One region of the Mechercharimyces mesophilus genome, then DNA from elsewhere that is predicted to be linked to it. Evidence: a T-box and tRNA genes for the amino acid it is inferred to sense, from the RefSeq annotation. Region 1 holds a T-box; the other holds one or more tRNA genes.

Region 1 (5,943 bases):
AAAGCAGCTCGTACGACTTGAAAAAAGAAAGATTCGTCTACCACTTCTACTGGCGGATTTTGTCGAACTGTTAACTTGATCACAGCGGAATCCACATCCGGACGCGGTACAAATACATGATTGGGTACTTTCGTCACCCAGCTTGGATCTGCATAATATTGTACTGCGATGGACAACATACCATAATCTTTCCCACCTGGAGTCGCCATTATGCGCTCAGCCACTTCTTTCTGAATCATAATGACAATACTCTCGAGCGGTAATCGCTCCTCCAACAACCGCATGATTAGCGGAGAAGTGATGTAGTAGGGAAGGTTGGCGACTGCACAGTAGCGTGACGCTTGTGGCATGTTCGCACTCAATGCCTCCTGGAGATCGATCTTTAAAGCATCTCCTTCCACAATGGAGATGGTGGGTCGTTCTTGAAAAAGTTCTTGCAATACTGGAATCAAGCGTCCATCCGTCTCGATCGCTGTCACCCAACCGGCTTCCTCAGCAATCCGCTCGGTTAACGCACCGATCCCAGGACCAATTTCTAGTACTCCGGTTTCACGATCCAGCATGGCGGCCTGCACGATCTTGTCCAGTACCCAACCTTCGGTAATAAAGTTTTGCCCTAAGCTTTTTTTCAAGCGAAGATCATGTTCTTTCAGAAGTTGGCGCGTTCGTCTTGCTACCGCTTTTTCTTCCATCATATTCAACCTTTCCTCACTTGATGTAAAGCCTGATCCAACTCAGCTTTCTGAATGCCAAACACATGCAGACGACGAAAGAATTGTTTGGCGTTCCCATAACCAATTCCTAATAACCGTCCCACTTCTTCGCGAATATACTGTGCTCTCTTTCCTCCGACCATGCCGTAATCGACATATTCATCCCACTGAACATCACAGGTGAGAGCCTCTTTATCTAATGGAGTACGAACATCTTCTAAGGCTTTCTGGATGGCCGCTTTTGATGCATGCTCCACGCCAATTTTTCCTTTTCCCTTTGCCTCTCCTCTTGCCAAAAAAGCATGTTTGGCATCAGGAACATGTTGTGACAAAATCCGACGAATTCGCTCTCCTGCTCCATCGGGATCAGTAAATAGGATGACCCCTCGCAGTTCTTGTGCTTTTTTCACCAAGTTGATTACTTCTTCCCCGATCGCTGAGCCACCTGTCTCCAATGTATCTGCATCCACCGCTTGTTCAATTGCAATTCGGTCGTGCAGTCCCTCAACCACGATCACTTCTTTAATCTTTTCATTCACTTCCATTTGCTGTCCTCACTTTGCTGTCTTAGATCTCTCACAGGCGAAAGAGACGAGAGGCATTCTCATAAGTCACTTGCGCTAGCTCTTCTAGACTTTGTCCACGAATATCTGCGATAGATTCCGCTACAAGCCTTACATAACTACTTTCGTTCCGCTTTCCACGATTGGGATGGGGTGCGAGATAAGGGCAGTCGGTTTCGATCAAGAGCCGGTCGAGCGGCACCATAGCGGCAATCTCTTTCGGCATCTTGGCATTTTTAAAGGTAACAGGTCCACCCAAGCCAATGTAAAAATTCATGTCTAGACACTCTTGGGCAATCGCCTGATCTCCACCAAAGCAGTGCATGACGCCTCCTACTTCTTCCGCTTTCTCCTCGCGCAAGATACGTACGACATCTTCATGAGCATCGCGATCATGAATGATGATCGGCAAGTTGACTTTCCTCGCCAAACGTATTTGCTTGCGGAACAATTCCATTTGTACTTCTCGTGGAGCGGTATCCCAGTAGTAGTCTAGCCCCATTTCGCCTAATGCTACCACTTTAGGGTGTTCGGTTAAGGAAGCGATCCAATCCAGGTCCTCCTCTGTGCAATCAGCAGCATCTACCGGATGCCAGCCAACTGCCGCATAAATAAAATCATATCGTTCGATGAGTTCCAAGGTAGCCTGTATGGTTTCACGGTTAAATCCAACGTTGATGATACGGGTGACGCCTTCCTGCTGTGCCCGCTTGATCACTTCTTCGCGGTCTTCGTCAAATTTGGCGTCGTTTAGGTGGGCGTGGCTATCAAATAACACGGCCGCTTCCTCCTCCTTCGCAAATTCTGCTATAGGTTTCTTCGATTGAAGCATTCAATTATCAATAGGAAGCCAGAACCCATCATTGGGGGTGGCTTCTCACCTTCCTTGTTTGAGCACTACCATAGTTTTAGCGTTCTCTCGTAACGCGGTGGATGGTCAAGGGAATTCCCTCTCTTGACGATTGCATGAGCTTTGGCAAGGTCATTCGAAGAAACATCCTGCGCCCATCTTCCAACCATTCTACGGGTGAGCTTTCACCCTTTATGGGATGGTGAGTGGTTCTACCTAACGATAGAACCATTCACCAGTAGGATATCCCTTGAAGGGGCTCTCACTACTTCACTCGGGTTCCATTAGGAATTTCCTGAGGAACGGTGGCTAGTCTGAGGGTCCCTCCCTCTTTGGCCGCTAGGACCATGCCTTCGGAGCGGACTCCACGCAGTTTGACGGGTTTTAAGTTAGTGACGACGATCACTTTTTCCCCTGTCAATGCTTCTGGCTGGTAGTGCTCAGCGATACCAGAAACGACTTGGCGCTCTTCAGTACCCAGGTTGAGTTTTAAGAGAAGCAGGCGATCAGCGCCTTTGACAGGGCTGGCTTCGATGATTTCTGCCACTTTCAATTCCACTTTGGCAAACTCATCAATGGTGATCAGGCCTTCGTTCGCATGATCTGTAGAGGAAGCGAACTGGCTTTTCTCTTTCTTTCCTGTTCCTTTTTCTTTCTCAGCAGAAGCAGCCGTTTCTGTCGCTTTCTTTTGTCCCATTCCTTCAGCAATCCACTTGCTCTCTTCCTCCACATCAAGGCGAGGAAAGATGGGTTTACCTTTTTTCGTAACCGTTCCAGCCTCTAATGTCCCATAGGTGTGCAAGCTCTCCCATGAGGTGATGTGGGGTAAATCTGTTATTCCTAGCTGTTCCCACATCTTTTGTGGAGTCCGTGTCAGGAACGGTTGGATCAGTCCGCTCACGATGCGTAGATTCTCGAGCAGCTGATACAAGACAGAGCCAAGCACATCCTTCTTGCTCTCATCTTTAGCCAATACCCAAGGCATGGTTTTTTCAATATAGCGATTGGTTCCTCGTACCAATTCCCAGATCGAGGTTAAGGCGATGGAGAATTTCATTTCCTCCAGCGCGGTTTCCACCTTTTCCACGGTTGTACGGGCCAGTTGTTCTAGCTCATCATCATGCTCCGTCGCCTGTGAAAGGAAGGTAGGTACAACCCCATCGTTATATTTTTGCACCATGGTTAAGCTTCGATGCAATAAATTACCAAGATCATTCGCTAGATCCGCATTGACCCGCTCGACAAATGCTTCCGGAGTGAAGACACCATCATAACCGAAGGGAATTTCTCGTAGTAGATAATACCGCAGAGCATCCAAGCCAAAGTGGTCAATGAGTGGCACGGGATCAACGACATTCCCTTTCGATTTCGACATTTTCCCGCCTTTCAGTTGCAAAAAGCCATGAGCAAATACTTTCTTCGGTAGTGGAAGATCTAGTGCGATCAGCATGATTGGCCAATAAATGGTGTGGAAACGTACAATCTCTTTCCCTACCAAGTGTACATTAGCAGGCCAATACTTCTCGTATTTCTGCTGGTTCTCAGGAACGTCTGAAAGATATCCAATGGCTGAAATATAGTTGGTCAATGCATCAATCCACACATACATGACATGCTTCGGGTCCCCAGGGACGGGAATTCCCCACTCAAATGTGGTACGAGAGATACAGAGATCTTCCAATCCTGGCTCGAGAAAGTTGCGAATCATCTCGTTCTTTCTTGACTCTGGTTGGATAAAATCTGGATGTTGTTCATAGTGGGCAAGTAGTTGATCCACATACTTGTTCATCCGGAAAAAGTAGCTTTGTTCACGTACTTTCTCTACTGGACGACCACAATCAGGGCAGTTTCCATCTTTTAATTGCCTTTCTGTCCAAAACGATTCGCAAGGCGTACAATACATACCCTCATAATCACTTAAGTAGATATCTCCTTGATCCAACAAGCGTTGAAAGATCTTTTGTACAACCACTTGGTGGCGATCTTCCGTGGTACGAATAAAGTCGTCATAGGAGATTTCAAGCTTTTCCCACAGTGCCTTTACTCCTGTCACGATCTCATCAACAAATTGTTGTGGTTTTTTCCCTTGTTCACGTGCACTTCGCTCGATCTTTTGCCCATGTTCATCCGTACCCGTTAAGTACATCACGTCAAACCCTCTGAGGCGTTTGTACCGTGCCATCACATCTCCAGCTACCGTTGTATACGCGTGTCCAATATGCAGGTTATCATTCGGATAATAAATGGGTGTTGTAATATAAAAACTTGGTTTTCCACTCATGTTTTTCTCTCCTTTCAAACATCAAAAAAACCCCTTGCCTATGGGGCGAGAGGTTAGACTCGCGGTACCACCCAATTTCGACGCTTTGCGAAAAGCGTCCTCCACCAGTGTCCACACTGACCCTGTAACGTTGGGCTACGTCCATCCCTATTCACCCAGATCGTTCGGCTTTAAGGAAGGAATCTCAAGGGCCATCTTCACACGTTCATCCTATACCGGCTTTCACCTTACCCGGCTCTCTGAAAATAGGAAGATCTCGTGCTACTCATCCCCGTCTTCGATCAAACGTGATTATTTCCCGGGAAACCTGCTGCAGAAAATAAACCTTCATTCTCTATTATAACCAATGATCAGAAGGATTAACAAGGGCGAGAAGACATCCTAAGATGGCTTCGCGTGAGCCCTTCCATTTTTAAAGTCAGTATTGCCCCATCCATACGATAAGTGTGATTTCCCAATCAGGTGGAGCCACATCCCCACCTGATTCGGTGTTTTAAGTCCATATGAGGGCGAGTTTGATTTATTTCTGATCATAACGAGTGGCTAGAGGAGAGGCGATTTTACTGATCTTCCCACGATCCGCTAGTCTCTCTAGCTCTTCTTTCAGCCTCGCCACATCCCACGATAGTCCACATTCGCGATTAATATATTGCGCTGCTCCCATTAAATCCGTATCAAAAATAGGGAGCTTCTTCTCTATCGCTACGAAAACCTGCTCATTCTCTTTTTGTTTCAGGGCAAAGAGTTCATCAAAGGGATTGCTCTGGTGAGGGCTTTCAGAATAGGCGGCACGAATCCGAATAAACAGCGTCCGTCCGAAGATAGCAGAGGAAACAAACGCATCACCAGAGCGTAAGTAAGGCAACCGCTTTCCTTCTTCTGGTGTTAAGTCTGTCTCTTCGCGCAGGGTGGCAATATCCGTCCCACGTACCGTGCGGAAAACAAATTTGGTATTGAGCTGAGCGGTAATGGTCTCGTCGAGCAGGGTGGGGCGTTGCGTCGCTAGTACGAGGAAGACACCATACTTTCTCCCTTCCTGAGCAATCTCTTTCATGATGGACTTGGCTGGTGAATCGATTCCTTTCGGTGCAAAATTGTGCGCTTCATCCGTCACTATCAGAAACGGTGGAAAGAACGTTCCTTCTTCTCCATTCATACGGGCATCTTGATATTCCCTTCGCTTGCGATAAAGCGTTCCCATCACATAAGTAGAAAAAACTTGAATAATCCAAGTGGAGCCTTGCACAACGACCAATTTCCCTTGTGCCAATGCTTGCTCGATTCGTTGAATATCTTGCTGGAAGAGCCCTGCTTTCTCCAGTCGCTTAAGACGCCATAGAACTCCTTTCACCGAAGCAGCAGGCAAGCTGTTATATCGATTAAAAAGCTCAGTCAGCTCTTTGACCCGTTCCACTTCTGAAGGGGTCACATCATCTGCTTTTAGCCTCTTACCAAGCCCCTGCTTCCCTTCTTCTAACGCCTGGGCCACATTTTGCACCCGGTCGTGAAAAGAGTGAAAGGAATCTCGTCGGCGAT
Region 2 (5,943 bases), on a different contig from region 1:
AAGATACCAGCGATGGAATTCAGTTAGATTTATTCGGTACAACAGAAAAAAATCGACGGCTTGCAACAGCCGTCGATACGATTCAAGAAAAGTACGGAAAAACCAGTGTCCTGTATGCTCATTCCCTGCTCGATGCCAGTATCTTCAAAGACCGCTCGAACAAGATTGGCGGACATCACATTTGAGCCTAGAAGCACAGAGAACAGGACAAATCTAGTGGAAAAGCATCATGGTTCCCCAAGCAAAGAGCCAACCGATAAAGGCACCAATCATCACATCGGTGGGGTAATGCAAGCCAAGATACATGCGTGAAAAACCTACCATGGCCGCAAGTATCAGTAGAGGAAGTGACAGCAAGGGTGCATGAAAGAAAAAGACACCCGCAATCGAAAAAACAGCCGTGGTATGACCAGAAGGAAAAGAATAGTCCGAAAGTGGATTAGGAAAAGTGTGCAACTGCGTCAAGTGCAAATAGGGACGCAAGCGCGGAAGAACCGCCTTAATCAACCGCACCAACAGGTGGCTTGTTCCCAATGCCAATAGCCCTTCAATTGCGATCTCGGAGAAAGGGGTTAAAAACCACCATGCTAGTAAAAACAGTATAGTCACACTGGCATCACCCGCATGGGTAATCCGTGGCATCCACCAATCAAAAGGGCGACATTTCCACTGGCAATTAACCAGCGAGATCAAGCGATCATCATAATCTTGAATCCAGGTAACCAAGCGCTCCATTTTTGGTATTACCCCCAGACCATCGGCATTGTAAACTTATCTTAACTCTATAATATGAAGGGAGCATAAAACATACATGAGGATTTACTAAAAAAAACAAAAACACCCCTCTGGGTGCTCTTCTGCTGGTGGGCAGTATTGGAATCGAACCAACGACCTCTTCCGTGTCAAGGAAGCGCTCTCCCCCTGAGCTAACTGCCCCTACTTTATCGGTAAAAGACATCGACTGGTGGGCCCAACAGGACTCGAACCTGTGACCTATCGGTTATGAGCCGACTGCTCTACCAACTGAGCTATAGGCCCAAAAAAAATGGCGGAGCTGACGGGATTCGAACCCGCGATCTCCTGCGTGACAGGCAGGCATGTTGACCCCTACACCACAGCTCCATGTGAGTTAAGTATTGGTTGCGGGGGCAGGACTTGAACCTGCGACCTCCGGGTTATGAGCCCGACGAGCTACCAACTGCTCTACCCCGCGTCATTACTATGATTTGTTCGTTTTCGTGAGTGCTGTTTGCCAGCGACAATTAATACTATACTACATCCATTTGGATCATGCAAGGGTTTTTTTATATTTTTTTCGAATGTCATCAGAGCACCGAAAACTGGGACATCGTACATTTTGCAAAAGTGCGGATACGGGCACCAATACAATCGCATACTATGCAGTAACAAACGAGGATATCGTTTGTTACTGCAAGACCATCTGAACCTGCCATTGGACAGATGTTCCCTCCTCGAATAATGAGCAGCCCATAAGCTGCTCCTTTTCTGTTGCCCACATCCCTCGCAAAGGGGGCTTTTTTTTGCTATAATTTCTTCCAAAGGCCTTTATTTCACTCTTGCGGGGCATAATAATGTGAGCTTCTATGCAAAACTTGCTCCTACAAGGGATCTTATTTTGTTGACAGATTGAGGAGGCGGTAACATGATTTACGGAGTGGCCATCTTTCCTGAAAAAAAGGTGCAAGACGTCGCAAACTCCTATCGAAAACGATATGACCCTCACTACGGGCTCATCCCACCCCATATTACACTCAAAGAAGCATTTTCACTGGAAAGAGAAGAGGAGCAAGAGATCGAAAGAGTGGTTCATCACTTAGAGGGAGTTTCCAAACAAGCTTCCCCCTTCACGATCCACTTCAGCAAAATTGGCACTTTCCATCCAAACAGCCCCACCCTATACTTAGCTTTGGGAGATGGAACAAAATTGGGGGAACTACATCAAAAAATAAATTCTGGTCCCCTTGACCTTCCAGAGACACATGCCTTTATTCCTCATATCACCATTGGACAAAAACTTCCTGAAGATGAGTTGCTTGATGTTTATGGAAGTTTACGTATGACAGACATCAATATCGAGACCCAAGTAGACCGGTTTCACCTGCTTTATCAATTAGAAAATCAGTCATGGTCACTCTATCAAAGCTTTCTTTTAACTGGTGACCAATAAAGGAGAATGGAATCCATTGGATGTACTAATTGTAACCGCACAAACACCACAACAGATCCAGCAGGCCTTCCAGATTCGACAGACGATTTTCGTTGAGGAGCAACATGTTCCAGCAGAGGATGAAATCGATCAGCATGAAGAAGAGTCTACCCACTTTCTCGCATTGATTAATGGAAAACCCGTTGCAACCAGTCGTGTCCGCTTTCTAAACAATCATACTGCCAAAGCAGAGCGAATTGCTGTGCTCAAGGAGCACCGCAAGGAAGGAATCGGTCATAAACTCCTGCAACGCATGGAAAGCTTCGCCCGCGAACAACGAGCTCAAAACATCGCGTTACATGCGCAGGTTCGAGCCCAAGGATTTTATGAGCGCGCTGGCTATACACTGGCAGGTGCACCTTTTATGGAAGCAGGGATCGAGCACATAAAAATGAGTAAAACGCTTGCATGAATCATGGACTCGTAGCTAGCTACTGGGTTCATGATTTTTCCATAAAAACAGGACTAATCGAGAGGCACCCAGTGGGTGCCTTTTTCGATTAGCCCTTTCACACTCAACCTCAGTTCAGCTCTTCCAATTCCTCTTCTAACTGTTTTCCAAGTTGCTCCTTACTCTCGCCTGACTCTTTTGTTGCTTGCCGCTCTTCCTTCTGCAAAAACTCTGCACCAAATTCATTCATGAGCTCCTCCAAATTCCGGTTCTTCCCCTTCTTCGGACCGGCCTGTTTATCATCGTCACCCATGCCTTGAGTCAACTTTTGTAGAAAGCGGAGCAATGAAAGCGCCTCCTCGACTTGTAGTTGAGTGCTTCCATAGTATATCTCACCATGGTCCAGTCCATCAGCCGGATCACCGTGCAGAAAAATTTACATATTGGAATGGTTCTCGTTTCGTTCCTCAACCGTATGAGGATCGGGCTCAAGTGGGTACACTCTGGTTACCGAAACCAATTCCACACCCTCTTCCTCCATAACCACCTTCCCTCGAATACAAAAGTGCATACCGGTACAGCTTGGTGGAATCGCCTTACTCTTTAGTGGGAACATCCTTCCCTCTAGGGAGACAAACGCACCTGTAGTGGTGATTTCTATAGGAAAGAGGGATTCAGCACTTTCCTCAGTAGAAACAATAGCCCCACTTCCCTCCTCCGTCACCATCCAATTCTTTACCTCAAAAGCGGCTGGAAGAGATCGAATCAAGGAAGAATAGCATTGCCGAAAAAAAGAGTACACTGGAGCCACTTTCGCTTGATCCAACCAGCGAAACAAATGTTTTAAGGTGTTAAGGAATATCTTAGATCTTGCTACACTTTTATGACCTTTATCTGGATACCAAACACCTAAAAAATGAATGAGGACAGGTTGGGTCAATTGTGTCCAATGGAACGAAACACCGAAATAGGTAGAGATATATTCTGTGAGGTCCTTTAATGTTTCTTGATACAGCGCTTGTGTTCTCTCCTGAAAGTGAGAAACATAATCAACGTAAAAATGTTCTAGCTGTTGCGTAATCCCTTCCGACAAACCAGGTTCCGTGGCCAATGGAAGAGTAGGTAACAAAAAGCGACTATCCCCTGATTTTTTTGTTAAGGCGGTGGACTTCACGGTCTTTTCAACCTTCTCTCTTTCTTCCGCACGACGGATCGACCAACTTAGCACATGCAAGCTGTTCTTCTCCCAATATTCGGATTCAGATTCCCTAAGTTTCTGAGCGTTTTTTCGTAGATACAAGAGAATCTCCTCCTTCATCTCAGATGTAAACGATGTATATGGGCCGATCATTTCATACCGGTTACCCAAGCGGGAAAATCGAGCAAAGACCAACATCTTCTCACGAAGAGGTTTATAAGCGTAAACAGAGTAGCGTGTCTTTTCACGTGGCGAATAAAAATGAATACGGTTCCCTTCCACTTGCAGTACCTCATAATAATCCAGGCGAACGGAACAGAACTGCTGTAAGAGTTGTTTGTCCCATTGCCGCGCCGATGATCCCGATAGCGTTTTCGCCCAATATTCAACTGGGCGCATTTCTTGAAAACAAGGAGCATCAAATATCATCCAATAGTGGTAAGTAAAAAAAAGACTTTGAGGTATTGGCTCATCCTGAGAAAGACCAAAGGCTCGTTTAAAAAGAAGGGTATACTCATCCGAACTCAAGCTTTCTTTTTGTTGTTCATACCATCCATACAAATGGTCTAATAATTTCGATTTATGATTCCCCTCCCGGGATTCACGTGCCCGTTCTGCCGTTTCCAAGGTGACGACTCGTTCACAACACTTCTTGTATTTTTTACCACTTCCACAAGGACAAGGTTCATTTCGACCCGGCATTGTCACACACCTCATCTATCAACATCATTAGTTACCAGTATACAAGAAAAGAGGCCATTTCGACAAAGATTCTATGAAAAAGTGCTTGTTCAGACATTCTACAATGGTAAACGAGAGGATTCAAGAAATGTTCGATCTTTTTTGTGTACACAGTAGGAGTAAAAAAAGCTACAGCATGAGTGCTGTAGCTCTTTTTCTCTATTCCAAGATATAGACCTTGAGATTTTTACGTCCCCATTGGCGACATTCTTGCTCGCTATCTAAGAAAACGTCAATAATATTGCCTTGTATTCTACCACCTGTGTCTTCGGCAACTCCATGTCCATATCCTGGAATATAAAGTTTGGTGCCCAGCGGAATAACATCTGGATCAACCGCAATGGTCCCAACCTTCGGCATCGTTCCTGTCGCCGTAGGATTCCCAGTATGCGTATAAGCTGTGGCTTCCGCATTAATCACTTTACTATATTCCAGACCTTCAATCGAACCTGAACCGGCAGCGACCTCCACCGTTTCTTTGGTACCAATATGCACTTCTTTATTTACAGGCTCAATTTCATCGACAAGTCGCTTTTCAGTCTTCGATTCGACCAATTCACTGTTTTTATAAACCATGGAAACTTCATATATTTTCTTTCCTTGTTTTCCTTCTTGAACGACCTTTTCTTTTCCTTTAGCAAGCTCGTCATCTTTTTCTTCTTTTGTCTTGAAATCAGTCGTTTCGACTTCTTTCTTCACTTTCTTCTCCACACGATCGACTGTTACTTCTAAACCATTGGTAATGGTTTTATCCAGCGGATGATTCACTTCATCCCATGGGCCGAGTTCGATCTCTTTTTCCTCTAATAAGCCCCCAACTGTCTGTTCGGCAGTGGTTACAGAATCTTGTTCTTCCCCTCCGACACGAAGCTTCACTTCACACTGACACGTCAACGAAATCTTCATGCCTTTTTTAAGGGGTTCATCCCAAGAAATATTCGGCTTATACTGGGCTTTCATCTTCTCTACATCGTACCCATTGTTCTCCAACGCTTCTTCTAGCGTCCCTCCAAGAACAGTCAATTTCAGATCTTTATCTTTATCACTCATGGCAATGGCCACATCCGTCTTCATCGCATACCCAGCGATAACAACAGTAGTCAAAACCAAGGCAACAACACCCAACGTAATCATGAGGCCCTTCTTCATCCAACGCCCCCTTTAAATCTACATCATTAATCAGAATTCTGACTATCATTATAGCAGAAATCTCCCGTGGCTTCTACCCATACAGCTAGTACTTTATGACAATCTTGGGTTGTATGATCCGTTAATGGATTTTCGGGAGAGTGATGTTCCATTTCTGGAGTGTCTCGTGGAGCGGGGGGAACGCGACGGGAGTGGTGTTTGATATCTTCTGCTCCAAAAATGGAAATAGTTAACCAG

What was found. A T-box is a leader RNA that pairs with one kind of tRNA and senses whether it is charged. The one in region 1 lies ahead of metG (methionine--tRNA ligase), so its partner is inferred to be a tRNA-Met.
Region 2: it encodes a tRNA-Met, which carries the amino acid that the T-box ahead of metG (methionine--tRNA ligase) is inferred to sense. The anticodon was not compared.

What each region holds. Positions count from the first base shown of each region.
Region 1 is NZ_JCBAPH010000005.1:227,506-233,448, forward strand. It holds gene rsmA (16S rRNA (adenine(1518)-N(6)/adenine(1519)-N(6))-dimethyltransferase RsmA) at 1-695, opposite strand, end outside; gene rnmV (ribonuclease M5) at 698-1,258, opposite strand; gene AC6RGY_RS13800 (TatD family hydrolase) at 1,290-2,054, opposite strand; gene metG (methionine--tRNA ligase) at 2,392-4,407, opposite strand; T-box leader at 4,446-4,694, opposite strand; gene AC6RGY_RS13810 (ATP-binding protein) at 4,928-5,943, opposite strand, start outside.
Region 2 is NZ_JCBAPH010000001.1:513,917-519,859, reverse strand. It holds gene dinB (DNA polymerase IV) at 1-185, shown strand, start outside; gene AC6RGY_RS02740 (phosphatase PAP2 family protein) at 214-735, opposite strand; tRNA gene AC6RGY_RS02735 (tRNA-Val) at 862-936, opposite strand; tRNA gene AC6RGY_RS02730 (tRNA-Ile) at 963-1,038, opposite strand; tRNA gene AC6RGY_RS02725 (tRNA-Asp) at 1,047-1,122, opposite strand; tRNA gene AC6RGY_RS02720 (tRNA-Met) at 1,138-1,213, opposite strand; gene AC6RGY_RS02715 (2'-5' RNA ligase family protein) at 1,664-2,188, shown strand; gene AC6RGY_RS02710 (GNAT family N-acetyltransferase) at 2,205-2,639, shown strand; gene AC6RGY_RS02705 (hypothetical protein) at 2,749-2,964, opposite strand; gene AC6RGY_RS02700 (YecA family protein) at 3,055-4,518, opposite strand; gene AC6RGY_RS02695 (3D domain-containing protein) at 4,717-5,706, opposite strand; gene AC6RGY_RS02690 (VanW family protein) at 5,733-5,943, opposite strand, start outside.